Bacillus pumilus: one gene and its partners. The main gene of each other region encodes a partner of the protein of the gene in region 2 in a complex. Links are inferred from orthologs where the notes say so. Each region holds a gene or a part of one and is shown on either strand. Other genes may lie near its edges.

What was found.
Region 1: the proteins of secY (region 2) and secA are in contact, whole or in part, in a crystal structure (PDB 3DIN), measured with the Thermotoga maritima proteins. The link is inferred for Bacillus pumilus from one-to-one orthologs. Residues at the interface, in WP_004081795.1 of Thermotoga maritima: Glu108, Gly109, Glu110, Glu111, Ala236, Glu237, Arg238, Arg239, Ile240, Thr241, Ile242, Gln243, Tyr244, Ala245, Arg246, Arg247, Val248, Thr249, Gly250, Arg251, Arg252, Val253, Tyr254, Gly256, Ala257, Ser258, Thr259, Tyr260, Leu261, Pro262; in WP_004082002.1 of Thermotoga maritima: Glu261, Ala262, Arg263, Lys300, Ala301, Arg302, Thr303, Ile304, Ile305, Leu323, Tyr324, Asp325, Pro326, Val329, Ser330, Tyr333, Ile336, Lys340, Phe345, Val349, Glu363, Phe364, Tyr374, Ser375, Gly376, Gly377, Glu393, Ile395, Thr482, Ser483.
Region 3: secY (region 2) and secG share a complex: the UniProt entries of both Escherichia coli proteins name them as parts of the sec protein translocase complex. The link is inferred for Bacillus pumilus from one-to-one orthologs.

The regions. Positions count from the first base shown.
Region 1 is NZ_CP047089.1:928,005-931,238, forward strand. The notes cover bases 35-3,107. They hold secA (preprotein translocase subunit SecA), read right to left. Parts: upstream 2,798-3,107; coding sequence 272-2,797; downstream 35-271. Other genes in these bases: hpf (ribosome hibernation-promoting factor, HPF/YfiA family), read right to left, coding at 2,984-3,107. Outside these bases: more of hpf, read right to left, coding at 3,108-3,234. UniProt on the Escherichia coli protein: Required for protein export, interacts with the SecYEG preprotein conducting channel.
Region 2 is NZ_CP047089.1:3,337,246-3,340,235, forward strand. The notes cover bases 34-2,862. They hold secY (preprotein translocase subunit SecY), read left to right. Parts: upstream 34-716; coding sequence 717-2,009; downstream 2,010-2,862. Other genes in these bases: rpsE (30S ribosomal protein S5), read left to right, coding at 34-48; rpmD (50S ribosomal protein L30), read left to right, coding at 62-244; rplO (50S ribosomal protein L15), read left to right, coding at 275-715; GPS65_RS16720 (adenylate kinase), read left to right, coding at 2,065-2,718; map (type I methionyl aminopeptidase), read left to right, coding at 2,715-2,862. Also shown: more of rpsE, read left to right, coding at 1-33; more of map, read left to right, coding at 2,863-2,990. UniProt on the Escherichia coli protein: The central subunit of the protein translocation channel SecYEG. Consists of two halves formed by TMs 1-5 and 6-10.
Region 3 is NZ_CP047089.1:791,517-794,581, reverse strand. What follows is about bases 149-3,052. They hold secG (preprotein translocase subunit SecG), read left to right. Parts: upstream 149-1,435; coding sequence 1,436-1,669; downstream 1,670-3,052. Other genes in these bases: rnr (ribonuclease R), read left to right, coding at 2,560-3,052; GPS65_RS03930 (alpha/beta hydrolase), read left to right, coding at 1,794-2,540; GPS65_RS03940 (AbrB/MazE/SpoVT family DNA-binding domain-containing protein), read left to right, coding at 959-1,249; GPS65_RS03945 (helix-turn-helix domain-containing protein), read left to right, coding at 699-932; GPS65_RS03950 (helix-turn-helix domain-containing protein), read right to left, coding at 149-545. Also shown: GPS65_RS03955 (helix-turn-helix domain-containing protein), read right to left, coding at 1-10; more of GPS65_RS03950, read right to left, coding at 141-148; more of rnr, read left to right, coding at 3,053-3,065. UniProt on the Escherichia coli protein: Subunit of the protein translocation channel SecYEG. Overexpression of some hybrid proteins has been thought to jam the protein secretion apparatus resulting in cell death; while this may be true it also results in FtsH-mediated degradation of SecY.

The DNA of each region.
Region 1 (3,234 bases), 2.4 Mb from region 2 along the record:
GCATTCACATTATCCTTTAGCGCATTGGCTTCATTGATGACGCCTTGTGCCTTTTGCTGATCATTCCAAAAATCAGCCTCTGACATTGTCGCTTCGAGTTCTGCAATTTTGGCTTCTTTTGTTTCGAGGTCAAAGAGACCCCCTAAAATCAGCTAGCCTGCTAGCCATATTTTCAAGCTCTTGTCTGATTTCTACTAATTCCATATCCTTCACCTCATAGATGTATGGGGGCTGACATGAATAGAAAGAGGTTTTCACCTCTTTCCATTACTTATTCTGTCTTCCCATGACAATTTTTATATTTCTTGCCGCTTCCGCAGTGACATGGTGAGTTTCGACCAATGTCTACCACTTTACGTACCGGCTTCTTTTTCACTGTCTTCTCCTCATCACCCTCTTGAGGCTGATGAGCTGTTGTTTGCCCTTGAACGACTTCTTCACGCTCTAAGTTGTTTTGGATTTCTGATTTCAAGACATATTTGGCTACATCATCTTCGATTGAAGCGACCATATGCTCAAACATCGCAAATCCTTCCATTTGATACTCACGAAGCGGATTTGTTTGTGCATACGCACGTAAATGAATCCCTTGACGCAGTTGATCCATTGCATCGATATGATCCATCCACTTTGAATCCACCGCACGAAGAACGATGACTTTTTCAAATTCTCGCATTTGTTCATCGCCATATGTTTCTTCTTTTGCATCGTATTTTTCTTTAATACGATCCATAATGAAGGAGGTGATTTCATCTGCTTCTTTACCGTAAATATCCTTAACCGAAATGGCTCCTTCATCTAAATAGTTCGTGTTGATTAATTCAACAAGCCCATCTAGTTTCCATTCTTCTGGAAGCTCTTCTTTCGGCGTATAAGAACCAACAGCGCGCTCAATTGAAGACTGAATCATATTGATCACAATCGATTTTAAGTTATCAGAATCAATAACTTCAAAGCGCTGCTTGTAAATCACTTCACGCTGCTGACGAAGCACATCGTCATATTGCAGAAGCTGTTTACGTGAATCAAAGTTGTTGCCCTCAACACGTTTTTGAGATGATTCAACGGCTTTAGACACCATTTTACTTTGGATAGGCGTAGTGTCATCCATACCAAAGCGGTCAAGCATTGCCATCGTGCGCTCTGCACCAAATCGGCGCATTAATTCATCTTCCATGGAGAGATAGAATTGGGTAATCCCTGGGTCTCCTTGACGACCAGAACGTCCACGAAGCTGGTTATCAATACGACGTGATTCATGACGCTCTGTCCCAATGACAGCTAGACCGCCAAGTTCTTTGACGCCTTCGCCAAGCTTGATGTCCGTACCACGTCCTGCCATGTTGGTCGCAATGGTGACGGCACCCTTTTGACCAGCCTCTTCAATAATTTGTGCCTCACGCTCATGGTTTTTCGCATTTAACACTTGATGAGGAATCCCTTTATTTTTAAGCAGCTTAGAAATAAGCTCAGACGTCTCAACCGCTACTGTTCCGACAAGAACTGGTTGCCCTGTCATATAGCGCTGCGCAACATCTTCAGCCACTGCTTTAAATTTACCTTCCATTGTGCGGTAAATTAAATCAGGTCTGTCATCACGAACGACTGGTTGGTTGGTCGGGATTGTCACAACCTGCATGTTGTAAATGTTACGGAATTCTTCTTCTTCCGTTTTCGCTGTACCGGTCATACCAGAAAGCTTTTCATACATACGGAAGTAGTTCTGGAATGTGATCGTTGCAAGGGTCATACTTTCGTTCTGCACTTCGAGACCTTCTTTTGCCTCAATGGCTTGATGCAGACCTTCACTATAACGGCGTCCTTTCATGAGACGTCCTGTGAACGAGTCAACAATAACCACTTGACCTTCTTCAACGACATAATCCACATCTTTTTGCATCGCAACATGTGCCTTTAGCGCCTGAGCGATGTGATGGTTCAGTGCGACATGTTTGACATCAAATAAGTTCTCGATGCCGAAAGCTTTTTCCGCCTTCGTCATTCCGCTTTCTGTCAGCTGTACACTTTTTGTTTTAATATCATATGTGAAATCATCTTCTATTTTTAATGTACGAACAAACGCATTCGCTTGTACATAAAGCTTTGTAGATTTCGCAGCTTGTCCAGAAATGATAAGCGGTGTTCTCGCTTCATCAATTAAGATGGAGTCAACCTCATCGATTACGGCATAATGAAGCGGTCTTTGGACCATTTGCTCTTTGTAAAGCACCATGTTATCTCGTAAATAGTCAAAGCCAAGTTCATTGTTTGTTGAATACGTAATATCAGCGGCATACGCTTCTCTTTTTTCATCTTTGTCTAAGCTGTTTAAGTTTAAGCCTACCGTTAAGCCAAGAAATTCAAAAATCTTGCCCATTTCCTCTGCATCACGGCTTGCCAAATATTCGTTGACTGTCACAATGTGGACGCCTTTTCCAGATAGAGCATTTAAATAAACAGGCATTGTTGAAGTCAACGTTTTACCTTCACCTGTTTTCATCTCAGAGATGTTGCCTTCATGAAGCGCGATCCCCCCCATGAGCTGCACCTTAAATGGGAACATTCCTGTCACGCGGCGTGAAGCCTCGCGAACCGTTGCAAATGCTTCAACCAACAGGTCATCCACGGATTGTCCTTTTTCAAGTTTTTCTTTAAATTCGATCGTTTTATTTCGTAAAGCCTCGTCAGATAATTTCTCGAAATCTTGAGCGAGAGCTTCAATTTCATTTGCTTTTTTTTCATATTTGCTGATCGTACGTTTCGTAGGATCAAACACTTTGTTTAAGATTCCAAGCATATAATAACGCTCCTCTATTTCATGCAATTTTTCGGCATGTCCAAAAGATTGACAGGTCCATATTTACCTGCATTTATCATACCATACCTTCCTTCATTTCCAAAGAATTTGCAATGATTTCGAACAAAAAACCCGCCCCTCATGGAGGGAACGGGTTTACTTTTTTTAGGTTATTTTTAGATCAGATTAAGCGTTTGGCTCAATGAGTCCATATTTTCCATCATTTCGGCGATAGACCACATTGGTCAAATTTGTCTCAGCATTAGTGAAGACGAAAAAACTATGACCTAACATGTTCATTTGAAGAATGGCCTCTTCGCTATCCATCGGTTTTAAATTGAAACGTTTTTGTCTGACGATTTCTGTTTCATCAATTTCTTCGTCATCCTGAACAGCTACATCAGCCGTCCCATTTCCTCCAGCAAATAAGTGCTTTT
Region 2 (2,990 bases):
GACGTTGCGAAGCTTCGTGGAAAATCTGTAGAAGACCTGTTAGGATAAGGAGGGAACAATAATGGCAAATAAATTAGAAATTACCCTCAAACGCAGTGTAATCGGTCGCCCAGAAGATCAGCGTGTCACTGTTCGTACTCTTGGTCTAAAGAAAACAAACCAAACAGTCGTACATGAAGACAATGCAGCGATCCGCGGCATGATTAACAAGGTGTCTCATTTAGTTTCTGTTAAAGAACAATAAAACATTTTTAATCGATAAGGAGGTGCCCAAATGAAACTTCATGAATTGAAGCCTTCAGAAGGTTCACGTAAAGAACGCAACCGTGTTGGTCGTGGTATTGGATCAGGTAACGGTAAAACTTCTGGTAAAGGTCATAAAGGTCAAAACGCTCGTTCTGGCGGCGGTGTACGCCCTGGTTTCGAAGGTGGTCAGATGCCTTTATTCCAACGTCTTCCAAAACGTGGTTTTACAAACATCAACCGTAAAGATTATGCGGTTATCAACTTAGACAGATTAAACAGTTTTGACGAAGGAACGGAAGTAACTCCTGAACTTCTTCTAGAGACTGGTGCAATAAGCAAGTTAAAAGCAGGAGTAAAAATTCTTGGCAACGGTAAATTAGAAAAAAAATTAACTGTAAAAGCCAATAAATTCTCTGCTTCTGCTAAAGAAGCGATTGAAGCTGCTGGCGGTACAGCCGAGGTGATCTAACTTGTTTAAGACAATCTCCAATTTTATGCGCGTGAAAGATATACGGAATAAGATTATATTCACTCTTTTAATGTTAATCGTCTTTCGTATAGGTGCTTTCATCCCTGTGCCTAATGTGAACGCCGAAGTTCTCCAGGCACAGGATCAAATGAGTGTTTTCGGGATCCTCAACACGTTTGGGGGCGGGGCACTTTTCCAATTCTCCATTCTTGCAATGGGGATTATGCCGTATATCACTGCTTCGATCATCATTCAGCTCTTGCAGATGGATGTTGTTCCGAAGTTCACTGAGTGGTCAAAGCAAGGAGAAGTTGGCCGCCGAAAATTAGCACAATTCACAAGGTATTTTACAATTGTTCTAGGTTTTATCCAGGCGTTAGGAATGTCATATGGATTCAACAATATGGCAGGAGGCATGCTGATTGAAAACCCAGGTGTTTCAACGTACCTCTTAATTGCGGTCGTACTCACTGCGGGAACAGCATTTTTAATGTGGCTGGGAGAGCAGATTACTGCTCACGGCGTTGGTAACGGTATTTCGATTATTATCTTTGCTGGTATCATCGCAGGTATCCCTCAAACATTAAAACAAGTGTACGCTCAACAATTTGTAGGTGGAGATGGACAGTTGTTCATGCAAATCCTGAAAATTGCCCTTATTGTTATTGCTATTCTTGTCATTGTTATTGGTGTTATTTACATTCAAATGGCAGTGAGAAAGATTGCGATTCAATATTCAAAAGGAACTGGCCGTGCACAAATGTCTGCTAGTCAAGCAACGCACCTTCCATTGAAAGTGAATCCAGCAGGGGTGATTCCAGTCATCTTTGCCGTTTCTTTCATTATTACTCCGCAGACGGTCGCATCGTTCTTCGGAACCAATAATGTGACAACTTGGATAACCAACAACTTTGACTATACTAAGCCAATCGGTATGACGATTTATGTAGCACTGATTGTTGCTTTCACATATTTTTATGCCTTTGTCCAAGTGAATCCTGAACAAATGGCTGAAAATCTGCAAAAGCAGGGTGGCTATATCCCGGGAGTTCGTCCAGGGAAAATGACTCAAGATAGAATTACGAGCATTTTGTACCGACTCACGTTTGTGGGCGCCATTTTCTTAGCCGTGATTTCAATACTTCCTATCTTTTTCATTCAATTCGCTGGATTACCTTCCGCTGCACAAATTGGCGGCACAAGTCTTCTCATTGTTGTAGGTGTTGCACTTGAAACAATGAAACAACTTGAAAGCCAATTAGTGAAACGAAACTACCGTGGATTTATGAAATAAAAAAGAGGGCTGGGCTCTTGCCCAACCTCTCTAAGTAAGGAAGGGGAAATCCGAAATGAACTTAGTCTTAATGGGGCTTCCGGGTGCTGGTAAAGGCACTCAGGCAGAACGAATTGTTGATGATTATGGGATCCCTCATATCTCAACAGGAGATATGTTCCGCGCTGCTATGAAAGAGGAGACACAACTTGGGCTCGAAGCAAAATCCTTTATCGATAAAGGAGAGCTTGTTCCTGATGAGGTCACAATCGGTATTGTTAGAGAAAGACTTGGCAAAAATGATTGTGAACAAGGTTTTCTTCTGGACGGATTTCCGCGAACAGTCGCTCAGGCTGAAGCTTTAGAAGACATTCTAAAGGACCTTGGCAGAACGATTGATTATGTCATTAATATTAAAGTCGATAAAGATGCTTTGATGGAGCGTCTGACTGGCCGAAGAATTTGCAAAAATTGCGGAGCAACATATCATTTAGTATTCAATCCACCTGCGAAAGAAAATGTTTGCGATAAGTGTGGAGGCGAGCTTTATCAACGTGCAGATGATAATGCAGAAACCGTTTCGACTAGACTTGAAGTAAACTTAAAGCAGACTGAACCTTTACTGAACTTCTATTCAGAAAAAGGATATCTTGCAAACATTGATGGTGCAAAACACATTAACGATGTATATGCAGATATCAAAGACCTGCTTGGGGGATTAAATAAATGATTATCTGTAAAACTCCTCGCGAGCTTGAGATTATGAGAGAAGCTGGACGCATTGTCGCACTGACTCATGAAGAGCTGAAGAAACATATAAAACCAGGTATTTCGACAAAAGAATTGGATCAAATTGCCGAACGTTTTATTACAAAGCAGGGTGCAATCCCATCTTTTAAAGGGTATAATGGTTTTCGCGGGAGCATTTGCGTTTCGGTGAATGAAGAACTCGTTCACGGTATTCCTGGTAAACGGGTTTTACGTGATGGTGACATCATTAGT
Region 3 (3,065 bases), 2.5 Mb from region 2 along the record:
CAAATTTCATCAAGGCAAAACCTCACATGGTTATAGATTAGATATGTCTATTTTACTTGATTTATTGACTATTGGCAACAAGTATACCATGAAAATATTGACATTAGTTAATGGTGAATGTATCTTAGGGATATGCCCCGCTATTTATTCGTCTTTTTTTGGTTAATGAGCGTAAGAAAGTATTCATTCAGCTGGCTGATGTCTTGTGCGGATAGCCTTTCCCATAGGTCTCCGTCAAACATGGGAAGATGTTCTACATCCTTTTGAAGCGCCGTTTGATAGATTTTCAACACGGATTCATATTTTGGTTTCATTTCATGAACTTGTTCCTGTTCAATATGACCGGCAAGCAGCATTAAATCCTCATAAGGCACCTTCAAGGCGTGTGCTAATTTTTTTATGGTTAAAGGCTTCGGCACACCACGCTTTCCATTTTCAATACGAGAAATACCAGCAGCGCTTACACCTGAATACATGGCGAGTTGATTGACAGACATTTTTCTATTTTCTCTTAAAATGCGTAATTGTTCACCAAAGTGATTCATGACATCAAACCTCACATTTCAGTATATGACTTATTTTAGTATGATCATTGACCAAAGGAAATAGTAGAAGGGCAAAAGTGTTGACTTAAGTAAATGAATCTGATTCATGTGAGCACCTACACGTTGTACATATTGATTCCATAGGAGGTTGTAATGATGGTCGAAAAGATTCAGATCAGGCGGACTTTTGTCATGCAGTATATGATCGAAAACGATATGTCTTTAAATCAGCTCGCTGATGAAATTGGCATCTCTCCTGCCACACTTAGCAGGGTATTAAATGGTCACCGGAAACCAGGCCAACTTGTCATTGGCAAAATGATTCATTACTTTGATAAAAAATTTGAAGATCTATTTTACTATGAAAACATTGACAAAAGTCAATAAATGAAATGATCAAGGAGGCAATGTCGTTGAAAAGGACTGGGATGGTCAGACATATTGATTCACTAGGCAGAATTGTTCTGCCTTCAGAAATGCGCAAGGTACTCAATATTAAAGAAGAACAACTGTTAGAAATTTCCATTGAAGATCAAACCATTATGCTGAAAAGATATGATGCAGATAAGAGCTGCCTGTTAACTGGACAAGTGACGAAGTACAACAAAAGCTATGGAAATGGGAAAGTGATGCTGAGTCCTGAAGGAGCTGAACGTTTGTTAGTAGAATTAAAACAGCTATTGAAAGAAGAAGCAACCCGTTAAAAACATGTTTTTAATTGAAAATTGCATATAAAAAATGCTGCATACTACTCTTTGGAATGAAATTGAATCAAAATAACGAATAAAGTCGACAATATAGAGGGAATCTTTATTTTGATGTTTCGTGACATGCACCTTGTTTTCATGTAAAATAAAGTTATGTGTACCAGTTTGTCTGGAGGTGTTTTTATGCACGCATTTGTTATCACATTACTCGTAATTGTCAGTATCGCACTTATCATCGTTGTATTGTTACAATCTAGTAAAAGTGCTGGACTGTCAGGCGCTATTTCAGGTGGAGCCGAGCAGCTTTTCGGTAAGCAAAAAGCGAGAGGTCTTGACTTGATACTTCACCGTTTAACGGTTATTTTGTCAGTGCTTTTCTTCATCTTAACACTTGCATTGGCATATTTAGGCGTGTAAAGCGCGAGTAACAGAAGGTCTGATCTTTTTTCAGACCTTTTTTTATTATCAGCACTCTTTTGTGTTTGTTTCATACATACAAGTGGAAAATATAAACCATATCAGAAGGAAAGGAAGTCACATCATGAAAGTTGTTACACCAAAACCATTTACGTTTAAAGGTGGAGAAAAGGCGGTGCTTCTTCTTCACGGTTTTACTGGGAATACAGCCGATGTTCGAATGCTAGGCCGTTATTTGAACGAAAGAGGCTATACGTGTCATGCACCACAATATAAAGGACACGGTGTGCCACCAGAAGAGCTTGTCCATTTTGGACCGGATGACTGGTGGAAGGATGTACAAGAAGCCTATCAATTCTTGAAAGATGAAGGCTTTGAGGAAATTGCGGTTTGCGGACTATCCCTCGGAGGAGTTTTTTCATTGAAATTAGGTTACACTGTACCTGTAAAGGGAATTGTACCTATGTGTGCACCTATGTACATAAAAAGTGAAGAAGTCATGTACCAGGGTGTACTAGAATATGCCCGTAACTATAAGAAATTCGAGGGTAAGTCAGAGGACCAAATTGAACAGGAAATGGAAGAGTTCAAGAAAACGCCAATGGATACACTTAAGAGCCTTCAAGCACTCATTGCAGATGTTAGAAACAATGTCGACATGATTTATTCACCTACTTTTGTTGTTCAGGCACGTCACGATCATATGATTAATACAGACAGTGCGAATATCATCTATAACGAAGTAGAGACAGATCAAAAGCATTTGACATGGTATGAAGAATCAGGCCATGCGATCACGCTTGATAAAGAGCGCGAGAAGGTTCATCAGGATGTATATGCATTCTTAGAATCACTTGATTGGTCAATTTAAATATATAGGGGGTTAGAGTGTGCAAAAAGAAGAATTTATGGATGAATTACTCGCTTTTATGAAAGATGAAGCGTATAAACCGTTAACCGTTCAAGAGCTGGAAGTGATGATGGAGATTACCAATCCAGATGATTATAAAGAGCTCGTCAAAGCACTTGTAATACTGGAAGATCAAGGACTCATCGTTCGCACGCGCAGCGATCGCTACGGTGTACCAGAAAAAATGAACCTGATAAAAGGAAAGCTGTCTGCTCATGCAAAAGGCTTTGCATTTGTGACACCAGAAGAGTTTGGACAGGATGATATTTTCATTCCGCCAAATGAGCTAGGCACAGCGATGAATGGTGATACGGTTATGGTTCGTGTCAGCCATAAATCAAACGGCACAAAAAAAGAAGGGACGGTCATCCGAATTCTGGAGCGTAATACTCAGACGGTTGTCGGTACCTATACAGAAACGAAAAGCTTTGGCTTTGTCATTCCTGATGATAAAAAAATCACAACCGATATCTTCATCCCGAAATC